Regions from separate parts of the Sphingobium tyrosinilyticum genome, predicted to be linked through region 1. Evidence: riboswitches for the same ligand, from Rfam matches in the RefSeq annotation. Region 1 holds a riboswitch; each other region holds the start of a gene.

Region 1 (4,591 bases):
CCTTGCGCAGCGCCAGCATCACGCGGGTGAAGTTCAGCAGCGAGTCCGGATCTTCCTCTTGCGCATCCACGGCACGCGCCAGATTCTCTTCCCCCAGCGGCAACCAGGGTGTCGCCGTGCTGAACCCCGCTTCGCTTGCGCTCGCTTCCCACGGCAACGGCGTGCGCGCCCCGTCGCGTGAAAGGGTCAACGGCCAATTGGCGATAGCCTCCGGGTCCTGCAGCCGCTCGAAGGGGATATCGACCTGCGTGATCCCCAGTTCCTCCCCCTGATAGAGGATCGCATTGCCGCGCAGCGCGACCAGAAGCGCCATCTTCTGCCGCGCGAACGCCGACCGGTCCTCCATCGCGCACCAACGCGACAGGGCGCGTGGCGCATCATGATTTTCGAACGCCCAACTCGGCCATCCCATGCCCGGCTTATCAGGCCAGCGCGCGACGGTTTCGGCGACCAGCGCTGGGGTCAGCGCCGCAGCATAAAGGAAATCAAATCCATAGGCGCTGTTCAGCCGCTTTTCTCCGGCCGTATAAGCTTTCATCTCTTCCTCGGCGCGGTTGCCGCCGACTTCGGCCATGGTGAAAATCGCCCCATAACGGTCGGTGAGCGCCCGGATGCGCTCGACAAAGCCCAACATATCGGGATGCGATTGGCTGTAGCGGCGAATCTGATAGTCGAACGGCCGGGTGCGCGGCTTGCCATCGTCCGGTGCAGGCGGATTGTCGCGCAGCATAGGGTCGTGCATCGCATGATTGAGCGCGTCGAGCCGGAAGCCGTCCACGCCCCGCTCCAGCCAAAAACGCATGGCGTCCAGCAGCGCATCCTGCACCTTGGGATTATGGACATTCAGTTGCGGCTGGCTGCTAAGAAACTGGTGCATATAATATTGCCCTCGGCGCGCGTCCCAGGTCCAGGCCGGGCCACCGAACACCGACTGCCAGTTGCACGGCGGCGTGCCGTCGGGCTTTGGATCGGCCCAGACATACCAGTCATGCCGGGGATTGCCCTTATTCTCCCGGCTTTCGCGAAACCAGTCATGCAGGTCCGATGTATGGGCATAGACCTGATCGATCGTGACCTTGAGGCCCAGTTCATGCGCCCGCGACACCAGCGCGTCGAAATCCTCGATCGTGCCGAATATCGGATCGACCCCGCAATAATCCGCGATGTCATAGCCAAAGTCGCGCATCGGCGACGTGAAGAAAGGCGAAATCCAGATCGCGTCGGCCCCCAACCGGGCGATATGCTCCAGCCGCCGCGTGATGCCGGGCAGATCCCCGATCCCGTCGCCATCGGAATCCTGAAAGCTGCGCGGATAGATTTGGTAGATGACGGCGCCCTTCCACCAGGGCTGGCCGGAGTCGCTCATGGGTGACGCTCCCTTGCTGCACCCGCAGCATACACATGTCCCCGCCGCCATCTACCGCTTGCGAGCAGGCCATCGCCGCTTTATCAGCAGCCCCGCGACAGGTTCCCCGTTAGGGGATCAAAAGGGAAGTCGGGTGCGATACCCGCGCTGCCCCTGCAACTGTAAGCGGTGAGCGGACCGGCCACAGCGCCATTGGGGATCAACTGTTCCCGAGAAGGCGGCCGGAAAGCACTGACCCGTGAGCCAGGAGACCTGCCTGCCGCAGTCGTTCTTCGACCGGACAGGGTGTGCCGGGCGAACGGGGTCTCCCTCGCGCAGCGACAGCCATCGCCTTTCCGGTCCGCTTGCTTGCGTGCCTGGACAAGGCTGTTCGCGGTTCAAGAAGCGGGAGGACCCTGATGACGGTCTTTCATGTGCATATGATTATGAAAGGGCGCGTCTGATGCTGCGCCCCGTACAAGATCGAGCGTCGGTGGTCGTCTGCTCCACCTGCCGCCTGTCCGCCGACCAGCGGGAGGATGCGGAAGGCCGCCGCGGCGGCGCTCTGCTGGTGGAAGCGATGCGCGATCTTCAGGCGCAGGAGTCCGCCTACGCTGCCGTCGCCGTGCAGGACATGCCCTGCCTCTTCGCCTGCCAGCGCCATTGCACCGTGCATGTGCGTGGACAGGGCAAGGTCGGCTATGTGCTGGGCGACTTCACGCCCGATGCGGATGCTGCCCGCGCCATCCTCGACTACACGCTCCGCCACGCCGCCAGTGAGGAAGGCGTCGTGCGCTATGCCGACTGGCCGCAGGGGGTGAAGGGCCACTTCATCGTCCGCACGCCTCCCGAAGGCTTTGTCTGCACATGATCCGCTTCGAGGACAGAGCCGCCTTCGACCGGGCGCTCGACCGACTGCCGGAGCCGGATGGGAGCGCCATCGAAGCCTCCGCCGCCCGCCAGGCGCAACTCACCAAGCCCGCCGGGTCGCTAGGCCGCCTGGAGGAAATCGCGCTGTTCATGGCGGGCTGGCAAGGCAGGGAGCGTCCGCGCGCCGACCGCATCCGCGCCGCCATCTTCGCGGGCAATCATGGCGTTGCAGCCCGTGGCATCAGCGCATTCCCCCCAGCAGTAACTACGCAGATGGTGGCGAATTTCCAGGCAGGAGGCGCAGCGATCAACGCGCTCGCCGCCTCCTGCGGAGCCGAGCTTTCCATCGTCCCGCTCGACCTCGACCGCCCGACCGCCGACATATGCGAAGCCCCGGCGATGAGCGAGGCGGAATGTCTCGACGCGCTCAACGCTGGCGCGGCCGCCGTGACGGCAGGCACCGATCTGCTGTTCGTTGGCGAAATGGGCATCGCCAACACCACGCCCGCCGCAGCCCTTTGCGCTCAATCCTTCGGCGGCCTCTCCCCGGACTGGATCGGCAGGGGCACCGGCGTCGATGATAACGGCTTGGCGCGAAAAGCGGATGCCGTGGCAAAGGCCCTCGCGCTCCACGGTCCCCATTGCACCAGCGCCTTCGAGACGCTCCGCCGCCTCGGCGGGCGTGAGATCGCCGCCATGGCCGGAGCAATCCTCGCCGCCCGCCACCTGAGCGTGCCCATGCTGCTGGACGGCTTCATATCCAGCGCCGCCATCGCCCCTCTCGCCCGCGACAATCCGGCCATCACCGCCCATTGCCTCGCCGCCCATAATTCGGCGGAAACAGGCCATGCCCGGCTCCTTCAGGCACTCAGGCTGAAACCGCTGCTGCAGCTCGACATGCGTCTTGGCGAAGGGAGCGGCGCTGCCGTCGCCGCACAGATCGTCCGTTCGGCGCTCGCCGCTCATGCCGGCATGGCGACCTTCGCAGAGGCCGCCGTAGCAGGCGCGCTGTGAACAGCTTTGCCCTCCACCTGATGCGCCATGGCGCGCCGCAAACGCCGGGCCTGCTGCTGGGCCATAGCGATGTGCCGCCTGATCTTGACGCCATGCAGCCCTGCCTCGAACGCGCCCGCGCCGTCGACTTCGCGCAAGTCCTCAGCTCCGACCTCGGCCGCGCCAGCAGCCCCGCGGCACTCATCGCTGCAGAGCGCGCGGTGCCTCATCACGCCGGCGCCCGCTGGCGCGAATTGCATTTCGGCGCATGGGAAGGGGCCGAGCCGGCCACGCTTCCCACGTCGGACGTGGGCCGCTTCTGGGACGCACCAGACGAAAACCCGCCACCCGGAGGAGAGCGCTGGTCCGACCTGCGTCTCCGCGTCGAAAGCGCGCTCGCTACCATCGACCAACCCACGCTGGTCCTGAGCCATGCTGGAACGATGCGCGCCGCGCTGACGCTGCTCTGCGGCTTCACTTACCGCCAGTCCTGGGCGATCGATCTGCCTTACGGCGCCCTGGTGTCCCTGCGCGTCTGGCCCGAAACGCAAAGCGCACAGATTAGCGGATTGGTCACATGAGGCGGCTGATCCTCGCCCTGCAACTGATGACCAGCCTGCCGCTCCCTCCTGTCAAGGCGGACGAGACGGATTTCGCCGCCGCCATCCGCTGGTTCCCCGCAACCGGGTTCGCCGTGGGCGCAGCAGCCGCAGCGGCAATGACGCTCGGCCTGAGCGTCGATTCTTGGGTCGCCGCCTTGTTCGCCCTGCTCGCCTGGGTCGCAGCAACAGGCGCGCTCCATCTCGACGGTCTCGGCGACATCGCCGATGGCGCAGGCGCGGTGCATGGCGACCGGGCCAGGCTCTCCGCCGTCCTCGCTGATCCCCATATCGGCAGTTTCGGCGTCGTCGCCATCATCCTCCAACTGCTGGCAAAGTTGATCCTCCTGCGGCTGTGGGCGGAACAGCTCCCCGCATGGGGCCTGATCCCGCTCGCTGTGATCGCGCGCATCGGCCCGCTGGCCTGGACGCTTTGGCTCCCACCGTTGCATGAAGGATTGGCCAGCCGCTTCCGCGAAGGCGTGAAACCCGCCCACCTCGTTGCATGGTCGGCGCTGGCGCTCGCGATATGCCCGCTCTTGCCTGCGCTGGGATCCGCCGCGCTGCTGATCCCGCTCTGGGCATGGTGGCTGCGCAGCCGTATCGGCGGTATTTCGGGCGATGGTCATGGCGCAGGGATAGAAGTAGTCGAAAGCGCGCTGCTCGCCGCTCTGGTATTCGCCCGATGACCGACGTCTTTCGCTGGCATGGCGGCCGCCTCGCGCAAGCCCGCGCCCATTATGGAGCGAGCGTTAAGCGCTGGATCGATCTTTCCACCGGCATC
Region 2 (4,591 bases), on a different contig from region 1:
GGTGCTGGCGATGCGGCCCGATCTTTTGATCGGCCTTCCCGATGGTGCGGGAAGCGTGGTCGGCGCCCCGCCGGGCCAGTGGCGAACGCTGGGGCTGGCCAGTGCGGACAGTCTGGTCACGATCCGGGCCCAAATTCGTGAGGTCGCCGCGGCGGTCGGACATCGCGAGCGCGGGGAGGCGCTGATCCGGCGCATGGATCGCGATCTTGCCCCGCTGCCTCAGGCTGGACGCGGCGGGGTCGCAGCCTATTATCAGCGGCGCGGCTATATGACCGGGACGGGTACGCTGGTCGATGAACTGATCCGGCGCGCGGGGCTCGTCAATCTGGCGGGGAAGCTGGGCAAAGCCTCGCTTGCCCAGGTACCGCTGGAGGAGATGATCGCGGCAAGGCCCGATTGGCTGATCGTCGAGAGCGGCAGCGAGAATGTCGTCGATCAGGGAACGGAGATGCTGCACCATCCGGCGCTGCGTTCCATCCCCCGCATCCGCGTTCCGCAGGCGTGGACGGTGTGCGGCGGCCCCGCCTATGTGGAGGCCGCGCGCAGTATCGTGGCGCAGGTCACCGTTGCGCAGAATTGAGGGGCTGAGGCTCACGCCAGCCCCTCTCGCCAGGCTTTAGAAGCGGACACGCACGCCGCCAAAGGCCGAGCGGCCATAGGTGTTGTAACCATAGACCGTCGAGTATTCTTCATCGGCGAGATTGTCGATGCGGCCGTAAATCTCGAGATGTTCGTTGATCGGGAAGGATGTACGGACGCCCAGCAGAGCATAGCCGTCAAGTCGCTGCGTATTGGCAGCGTCGTTGAAGCTGTCGCCCACCATGGTCAGCGTAGCGCCCATCGACAGGCCGAAGGACCAGACATAGTCGGCCGAGACGCTCACCGCATTCTTGGCACGGCGGGGCAACAGCTTGCCTTCGTTGATGCCGCCTTCCGACCGGTCGATCGCGTCGATATAGCTGTAGGCAGCCGTGACGGTGAGCGCATCGACGGGCTTCAGCGTGACGGCGGCCTCAACACCCTTGGCCCGGGTCCGGGTCAGGTTGATATATTGACCGAAGGGCAGGATGAAGCCGTCGAAATAGAGCTGGTCGCGTGTGTCGCGGCGGAAGGCGGTGACGGAGATCATCGCGCGGCCGCCCACGACGCTATGATCGAAACCGATGTCGTAGCTCTTCGACTTTTCGGGCCGAAGGGCGGGATTGCCGTTGAAGCCATCATAAAGTTGATAGAGCGATGGCGCCTTGAAGCCTTCGCCATAGCTGGCGCGGATGTTGGTGCGGCCAGCATTGGGCGTGTAATTGGCGTTGGCGCCGAGCGTGGTCGCACCGCCGAACTGGCTGTGATCGTCGTGGCGCACGCCGCCGGTGAGCGAGAGGCCGGTGAAGGGCTTCACGACGGCGAGGGCATAGACGCTGTCGATATTCGCCTTGGCGCCGCCGCTGCCGAAGCCGTAGAAATCATAATCCGGCCGCTCATGCTCATAGCCGAAGACCAGCTTGGCCTGATCAATGGGCTGATAGACGCCCTCATATTCGAAGCGAAGGTTGGTGCCCGAATAGCCATAATCCCCGAAGGGCGAGAAATAGTCGCGATCGTTACGAAGCCAGGTGACGGCGCCCCGCTGGGTCAGCTTGCCGTCGAACAGGGCGAGGTTGATGCCCGCATAGCCGACATATTGGTTCAGCTTGCTGCTGTCCGTCGACTCCATCGGCGCGCCGAAGAAGATGTCGGTGTCGAGATCGGCGTGGATATAATAGCCGCGCAAATCGAGGCTGAGATTGTTGGTGAAGGCGAGCTTCAGCTTGGCGTGGGTGGCGATATTCTCATAGCCGTCCTTTTCCGTGCCGCCCTGGGCGGCGGAAATGCCGTCAGTGCGAAAATAAGCGACGCCCACGCCGCCCGACGCGATGCCGCTGCTGCCGGACACATCGGCTTTGGCGTTCAGCGTGTCGGCATAGCCATAGTCGATCGAGGCGCTGCCGCCGAAGCCTTCGGCAGGCTCGCCGGTCATGATGTTGACGACACCGCCAATCGCCTGGCTGCCATAGACGACCGAGTTGGAGCCGCGCAGTATCTCGACTCGGCGGATGTTGCCGGTCAGGAGATTGCCGAAGTCATAGAGATCGCCGATGCCGCTGGGGTCGTTGACCTTGACGCCGTCGAGCAGCACCAGCGTTTGCGTCGTTTCCGCGCCGCGGATCGAGATACCCGTAACCCCGCCCACCACATCAGCACGGTTGAACCGTACGCCCGGCGTCGTGATCAGCAGGTCGGCGATGCTGACCGACTGGCGCGTTTCGATGGTCTGTGCGTCGATTACGGTGACGGCCTGGCCGACTTCATCGCGAGGCTGCTCGATGCCGAGCGCGGTGACGATGATCTCGTCATTATCCCCTGCGAGCGCGGGGGTGGCGGCGAGAAGCGCCAGCAGTGAAATTCCGGTCTTGAACATGTTCGTCTTCCCTGAGCGTCAGGCGACTCTTGGGCGAGGGTCTCCGCGCAAACGGCCGGACACGCGGTAAGGACAGACGCCAGCGCCCCGCCCCGCGCACCGATGCGGCCCCCGCCGCTTCGCGTCGCTCAGACGGAAAACACCGTGCCCGGACCTATCCCTGGATCCTGGACAAGAGCGACCATGCGCTGGCAGGTCTCCTGGCTCGCGGGTCAAGGCAGCGATGCACGGCCTTCCCGGGCCGTCTGGCCCAGTGGCTGGCCCCCATCGCCTCCCCTTTGAAGACGGCGGGTTCCACAGTGCATCGCGCTCGCCGCTTACAGTTGCAGGGACAGCCGCGGAATTGGATAGCCACGCTATCCGCACCGCATTCCCTTTCAAGCCCAATGGGCACCGGCGCGATCTTCTTATGTCAGCGGTTGCCCGCTCACGCGCCGCGCCATAGGGGAAAGCAGAGGTTCTGCCAAGGAGTGGATCGATGCGATTGCTGGGCGCGGTGCTAGCCGGTGGGCGATCCAGCCGGTTCGGGAGCGACAAGGCGCTGGCCGTGATGCCGGACGGGCGCATCCTGCTGGAGCATGCGATGGCGGCGATTGCGCCGCATGTGGAGGCGGTGGTGGTTTGCGGCCGGGCGATGGAGGGGGTGACGGGCCTACCCGATCGGCCTGCCCCAGACATGGGGCCGCTGGGCGGGCTGAACGCGGCGCTGCATCATGCGGCAGGCCAGGGCTTTGACGGGGTGCTAACGATCGGGTGCGACATGCCGGTCTATCCGGCCGCGCTGGCGGAGGCGCTGACCGCAGATGGCGCGGCGGTGCTGAAGGGGCAGCAACTTGCCGGGTTCTGGCCCGCTTCGCTGGCGGGAGAGCTGGACGCGCACCTGGCCGAAGAGAATAACCGCTCCATCTATGGCTGGCTGGAGCGGATCGGCGCGCAGATCGTGGACCGGGCGGATATCGTGCTGCCCAATATCAACCGGCCGGAAGATCTTGATGGTTTGCGCTATCAGGACTGAGCCTGTCGATGCCCCTTACCTTCCTTCCAACTAAGGCAGGGGCATCGACAAGCTCAAGGCGAAGGTGCGGAGGGCTGAGCCTTCAAGCCTGAAGAGCGACGCTTGCGGCGACCTCACCAGGCATGGCCGTGCCCGCCACCGCTTCGCCAATCAGAAGCAGGGTCGGATCTTCATCGCTGATCGTGGCGACCAGGAAGGCAAGCGCGGACAGCTTGCCGCGGATCAGCCGTTCGCTGGGGAGCGAGACATTGACCGCCACCATCACGGGCGTTTCCGGATCACGCCCAGCGGCGATCAGCTGGCGGCTGATCTCTCCGGCAGCGGCGCGACCCATATAGATGCCGAGCGTGCCGCCGGGTCGGGCCAGCGTTTCCCAGTCGAGCTTGAGCGGTTCGCCGGCCTTCAGATGCGCCGTCACCAGGGTCAGGCCCCGCGCCACGCCGCGTAGGGTGAGCGAGGCATGGCCACTCGCCGCCGCCGCGCTGGCCGTGGTGATGCCGGGGCAGATGCGGAAGGAAATGCCGTCTGCGGCCAGATGCTCCATTTCTTCCGCCGAACGACCGAAGACGGAAGGATCACCGCCCTTGAGGCGCACGACGCGCTTCCCGGCCTTGGCAGCGGCGAGGAGCAGGTCGTTGATGCTTTCCTGCGCCTTGCTGTGTCGGCCCGAACGCTTGCCGACACTCACCCGTTCGACCCCCTCGGGGATGAGGTCGAGTACGCCGGGCCCCACCAGCGCGTCATAGAAGACGATCTCCGCTGCCGCGATCAGCTTTTCGGCCTTCCGGGTGAGCAGGTCCGGGTCGCCCGGACCTGCGCCCACCAGCCAGACCTGTCCGGGGGCGATAAGCTCATTCTGCTGCATGGAGTGTCTCCTGCGGAATTTGGGTCAGGATGTTGGCGAGCGCGGGGCGGCATGATCCACAATTGGTGCCCGCGCCGATCGCCTTGCCGATGGCGGGCACATCGACGAGATTCTGCTCGCGTATGGCGGCCATGATCTGATTGAGGCCGATGTCGAAACAGACGCAGATGGTCGGCCCCTTGTCCGGCTGGTTGCCCGGCCCCCGCGCGGCTAGGACGGAGGCGCCCACCTCTTCGACCTGGAGCTGGCCGATCAG
Region 3 (4,591 bases), on a different contig from region 1:
TACAAAGCGCAACTCGCTGCCCACATTCAGCCACCAATAGGTGGCGGTGAAAGAGAAGCCGGGCAGTTGCAGGCGCGCGCCCAATTCCTTGCCGGTGCCGCGGACGAGCAGGGGAACCGGCGTGGTGACGTTCACTGCGCCGCGCGCGTCGTTGGAATGGAAGCCCCGGCCCCAATTGGCGTACACTTCGATGCGGGGACTGAGTTGATAAGCGATCGCGGCCTTGGGTGAAACGAGGGTGTCCGACCCGCTGCCTTCCCCGAGCGCGGCGGCGGCGGCGTCCTTTGCCGTGACCGAATAATGATAATAGTCGCCCCGCAGGCCGCCGGTCAGGCGCAGGCCCGGCAGCGGGGTAAGGGTTGCCTCACCATAGAGGGCGGCGGAGGCTTCGTTCACCCGATAGCGCCCGAGCGAGGAGAGGAAGACCCGATCGGCGGTGCGGTCGACCCCGACATTGCCGATCGCGTCATAGCGATTTTCGGTGCCGATCTTCAGTTGTACCGCGGGATTGACGTCCCAGCGCTTTTCGCCGGTAAGGCCCAGAACCCACCGGCGATCGAATTGCTCGATCTGCGCGCTGGTCCCGTCCGGGTCGGCGTAGGTGGGGTTGGAGAACATCGTCCAGTCATAAAATTGAGCGTAGAGATTGGCGCGCCATGTCGGCTGGACGGCGGCGAGATTGCCGATGATGCGCGTCGTTTCGCCGCGCGCGGAAGGGTCTGGCGAGCAGAAGACGTCCGGACATTGGAGCGTGCCGATGATCCGTTCGGGAATCTGCTCGGTAGGACGCCAGGTCGCGCGATAGGCGTGGAGCGAGGCTTCGAGCTTTCCGGCCCCGGCCGGGATCGCATATTTGGCGAAGCCCGCATAATGGCGCAGATGTTCCGGCTCTTCCCAGGGACCATCATAAGCCTTGGCCTGGGCGACGATCGTGAGATCGCCTCCACCGGCCTTGACCGTGCCGCCTGCCGCCAGCCTGCGCCAGCCATAGGAGCCGCCCTCCGCCGATATCCAGGGCCGGTCATAGCCGTCGATCGTGGTCATATAGGCTGCGCCCGCCAGCGCGAAGTCGCCGCCATCGGCGCGATAGGGACCTTTGCGAAAATCCTCCCGCGCGACGATTTCCGGGATGAGGCCGTTGAGGTCGAGATAGCCATGGCCATGCCCGTGGGTGCGGAAGTTCATCTGCACGCCGTCAATGTAAGTGGTGAAGTCCGACCCATGGTCGAGGTTGAAGCCACGCAGGAAATATTGATTGGCCTTGCCGCTGCCCGAATGTTGGGCGGCGACCATGCCGGGCACGGCTTCGAGTAGTTCGGCGACGCGCAGCAGCGGGCGGACAAGCAGGTCCGCGCCGCCGACGCTGCCTTCGCTCGCCGCATGGGCGGTGCCGATCTTGTCCTCTCCCCGGCCGAAAACGATGATGGTGGCGGCCGCTTCGGCGGCTGCCGCATCATCGGCGGCAGTGGCGGGAGAAGCGGAAAGGCTGGCGGTGAGGGCGCAGGCGACCCAGGCCAAATAGCTGTGAGATTTCATGTCGTTCACTCCGGGCGTCTGGCGACATCCGGTAAGAGACCTGCCGCCCTAGCGAACGGCCGGCGCACGCAGGCAGCCGGACGCCCCCAAGGCGGCCGCCAACGTCACCGAAGCGGCCTCCACCGCTCGTTCGTCGCTCAGACGGAAATCACCGTGCCGCGGCCATCCCCTGGGCCAAGGCAAGAGCGACCATACGCCGGCAGGTCTCCTGGCTCGCGGGTCGTCGCTTGATGCACGGCCTTCCCGGAGCTCGCATGACTTAGCGTCCGCCCAGTGACTTGCACCCTCCTGCTTGTGAGGTGGGGCGATGTGCATCGCGCTCGCCGCTTACAGTTGCAGGGACAGCCTCGGCTTCGGGAGGCGGATGCCCCCCTTACCGTGTTCCCTTTTAAGCCTCTTTCGAGGCACCGGCGCGATCTTTGTCCGGGTGAACCGGACGGGGTGGCGATAGCGAGGGTGCGGGGGAGAGGCAAGGGGGTGGTTGGGTGGGGAGAAGTGGAGGGGGACTTGGAAGGGCTGTTGAGGACCAATGACGGTCGCCAGTTCTGGTCACCCCGGACTTGGTCCGGGGTCTCGCTTAACTTTGCCGATCAGAGGAAGCGGGATGCAGGCTCAAGGCCGGGATGACGGAGGAGTTGTCGGTCGGAGCGCTTCTTTCGCCCCGGCTCTCTGCCTGAAGGGGGGAGGGGGAATGGCTGTCGTTGCTCAGTTCAGCGCGTTGCCGGAGTTGCGCTTGAGGCGCAAGGCCATGGCCTGGTAGCGGACGGCGCGTTCGTTATGCAGTGCGATGGTCGCCTGGTCTGCTCCGCGCTGCCGGGCTTCTCTGGCCTGCCGCGCTTCCAGTGCCGCGCAGGCGGAAAAATGTGATGCGTCGTGGGGGCGCATGGCCCAATCCTCTCTCTGATTTCTTATGGCCGTCCCTATATCACTGGGCCGGTCGCGGCGGCAATAAAACAGATTAGAGTTGAAAAAGCATCAACTTTTGAAGCTATTTTGGCCGTCTCAGTGCTTGGATGCCGGCACTTTCCAGGGGGCATTGCGGAAGGTTTGGCGGAGAAAGGCGATGAAGGCATCGACCGCGGGGGGACGGCCCGCCGCGCGGGGATGGACGGCATAGACGGCGAGGTCAGAGGGGCCTTCCCAGCCATCGAGCAGGCGGACGAGCTTCCCCTCGGCGAGAAGCGGGCCAACGTCCCAGAGCGAGCGGAGTGCAATGCCGGCACCGGTCACGGCGAGTTCGCGGACGATCTCGCTGCTGTTGGTGCGCACATGACTACGGCCGTCGATCTGCCGGCGCATGCGGCCGTTGTCGAGCCGCCAGGGCAGTTGTCCTTCCGCGGCGAGCAGGCGGTGGCGGGAAAGGTCGGCGATCTTTTGCGGCGCGCCATGTTCCGAGAGATAGGCGGGGCTGGCGCAGAGGATGCGTTGGTTGGCGGCGAGATAATGGCCCTCCAGATGCGCGGGAACGTCGCTGGTGATGCGGATGGCGAGATCGACCCGCTGCGAGAGCAGGTCCTCATAGGCGTCGGAAAGATTGAGCTCCAGATCGACTTTGGGATGGCTCTGCAGGAAGCGCTGGACATGCGGGGCGATGTGGAGGCGGCCGAAGGAGGTGGGGGCGGAGACCCGCAGCGCGCCGGAAATCGCGCGGTGGCGGTTGGTGGCGCGGTCCTCCGCCTGCTGGATCGCTTCCAGGATGGCGGTGATGTCGCGATGAAGGCTGGCGCCTTCCTCCGTCAGCGCGAGGCGGCGGGTGGTACGGTGGATGAGGCGCACGCCGAGGCGGGCTTCTAAGCGAGAGATGCGCTTCGACATCATCGCTGGGGAAATGTTGAGCATCCGTCCGGCGCCCGAGAGGCTGCCGGCGTCGACGGCGCGGGTGAAGAGGAGATAGTCCGGGTCCATCATGATCTTTTCCAATGCGGAAAATATCTTTCAACTTTTTCTTGTCTAGTGCGAGGATGGCGGGCGGGTCTATGCTTGGCCGCAGTTATTTTCGCGCGGAGTGGATGCATGCCCGACCTGATCGAGAAATCTGGCCTGAAGGTCGCCGCCGAGCTGGCGGGCTTCATCGATGAGAAGGTGTTGCCCGGCACCGGGATCGAGGCGGATGATTTCTGGCGCGGGGTGGCCGGCATTTTCGAGCGCTTTGGCCCGCGTAATGCCGCGCTGCTGGCGAAGCGGGACGCGATGCAGGATCAGATCGATAAGTGGCATGAGGCTCACGCGGGGCAAGCGGTGGATGGGACGGCTTACCGGGCTTTCCTGACCGAGATTGGCTATCTGGCGCCGGAGCCTGCTCCCTTTGCCATCGGATCGACGCGGGTGGATGACGAGCTGGCGAGGCTGGCGGGGCCGCAGCTGGTCGTGCCGATCCTCAATGCGCGCTTCCTGCTGAACGCGGCTAATGCGCGGTGGGGGAGCCTCTATGATGCGCTCTATGGGACCGATGCGATTGGGAGCGTTCCGGCGGGGAAGGGCTATGATGCGGCGCGCGGGGCGCAGGTGATTGGCTGGGCCAAGGAGTTTCTGGACCGGGCCGTCCCGCTGGCCGATGGGAGCTGGGCGGACTGGCGAGGGGAAGCGCCGGTGTTGCGGAATGCTTCGCAATTGGTGGGACGGGCGGGGGATAATTTCCTGCTGCGCAATAATGGGCTTCATATCGAGCTGGTGATCGATGCTGGGCATGCCGTGGGGCGGGATGATCCGGCGCATTTGGCGGATGTCGTGCTGGAGTCCGCATTATCGACCATTTGCGACCTGGAGGACTCGGTCGCGGCGGTGGATGCCGCCGATAAGGTTGCGGCTTATGCCAACTGGCTGGGCCTGATGAAGGGCGATCTGGAGGATAGTTTCGAGAAGAATGGCGCGATGATGACGCGGCGGTTGAACGGCGACCGCAGCTATGTCGCGCCCGATGGGAGCAGCTTTACCCTGCCGGGGCGGTCGCTGCTGTTCGTGCGCAATGTCGGGCATTTGATGACGACGCCTGCCGTCCGGATGAGCGACGGGGCGGAGGCGCCGGAGGGGATTCTCGACGGGATTGTCACCAGCC

What was found. Region 1 has a riboswitch for cobalamin ahead of ACFO3E_RS11405 (DUF1636 domain-containing protein). Riboswitches for the same ligand answer to the same signal wherever they lie in the genome.
Region 2: another riboswitch for cobalamin. It lies ahead of ACFO3E_RS00230 (TonB-dependent receptor plug domain-containing protein); the one in region 1 lies ahead of ACFO3E_RS11405 (DUF1636 domain-containing protein).
Region 3: another riboswitch for cobalamin. It lies ahead of ACFO3E_RS09250 (TonB-dependent receptor); the one in region 1 lies ahead of ACFO3E_RS11405 (DUF1636 domain-containing protein).

The regions. Positions count from the first base shown of each region.
Region 1 is NZ_JBHSFZ010000025.1:56,649-61,239, forward strand. It holds gene ACFO3E_RS11400 (alpha-glucosidase) at 1-1,366, opposite strand, end outside; cobalamin riboswitch at 1,449-1,640, shown strand; gene ACFO3E_RS11405 (DUF1636 domain-containing protein) at 1,809-2,216, shown strand; gene cobT (nicotinate-nucleotide--dimethylbenzimidazole phosphoribosyltransferase) at 2,213-3,229, shown strand; gene ACFO3E_RS11415 (histidine phosphatase family protein) at 3,226-3,789, shown strand; gene ACFO3E_RS11420 (adenosylcobinamide-GDP ribazoletransferase) at 3,786-4,496, shown strand; gene cobD (threonine-phosphate decarboxylase CobD) at 4,493-4,591, shown strand, end outside.
Region 2 is NZ_JBHSFZ010000001.1:34,204-38,794, forward strand. It holds gene ACFO3E_RS00225 (ABC transporter substrate-binding protein) at 1-580, shown strand, start outside; gene ACFO3E_RS00230 (TonB-dependent receptor plug domain-containing protein) at 617-2,455, opposite strand; cobalamin riboswitch at 2,629-2,868, opposite strand; gene mobA (molybdenum cofactor guanylyltransferase) at 2,934-3,470, shown strand; gene cobA (uroporphyrinogen-III C-methyltransferase) at 3,553-4,335, opposite strand; gene ACFO3E_RS00245 (nitrate reductase) at 4,322-4,591, opposite strand, start outside.
Region 3 is NZ_JBHSFZ010000015.1:102,693-107,283, reverse strand. It holds gene ACFO3E_RS09250 (TonB-dependent receptor) at 1-1,536, opposite strand, end outside; cobalamin riboswitch at 1,718-1,963, opposite strand; gene ACFO3E_RS09245 (hypothetical protein) at 2,242-2,421, opposite strand; gene ACFO3E_RS09240 (LysR family transcriptional regulator) at 2,539-3,444, opposite strand; gene ACFO3E_RS09235 (malate synthase G) at 3,550-4,591, shown strand, end outside.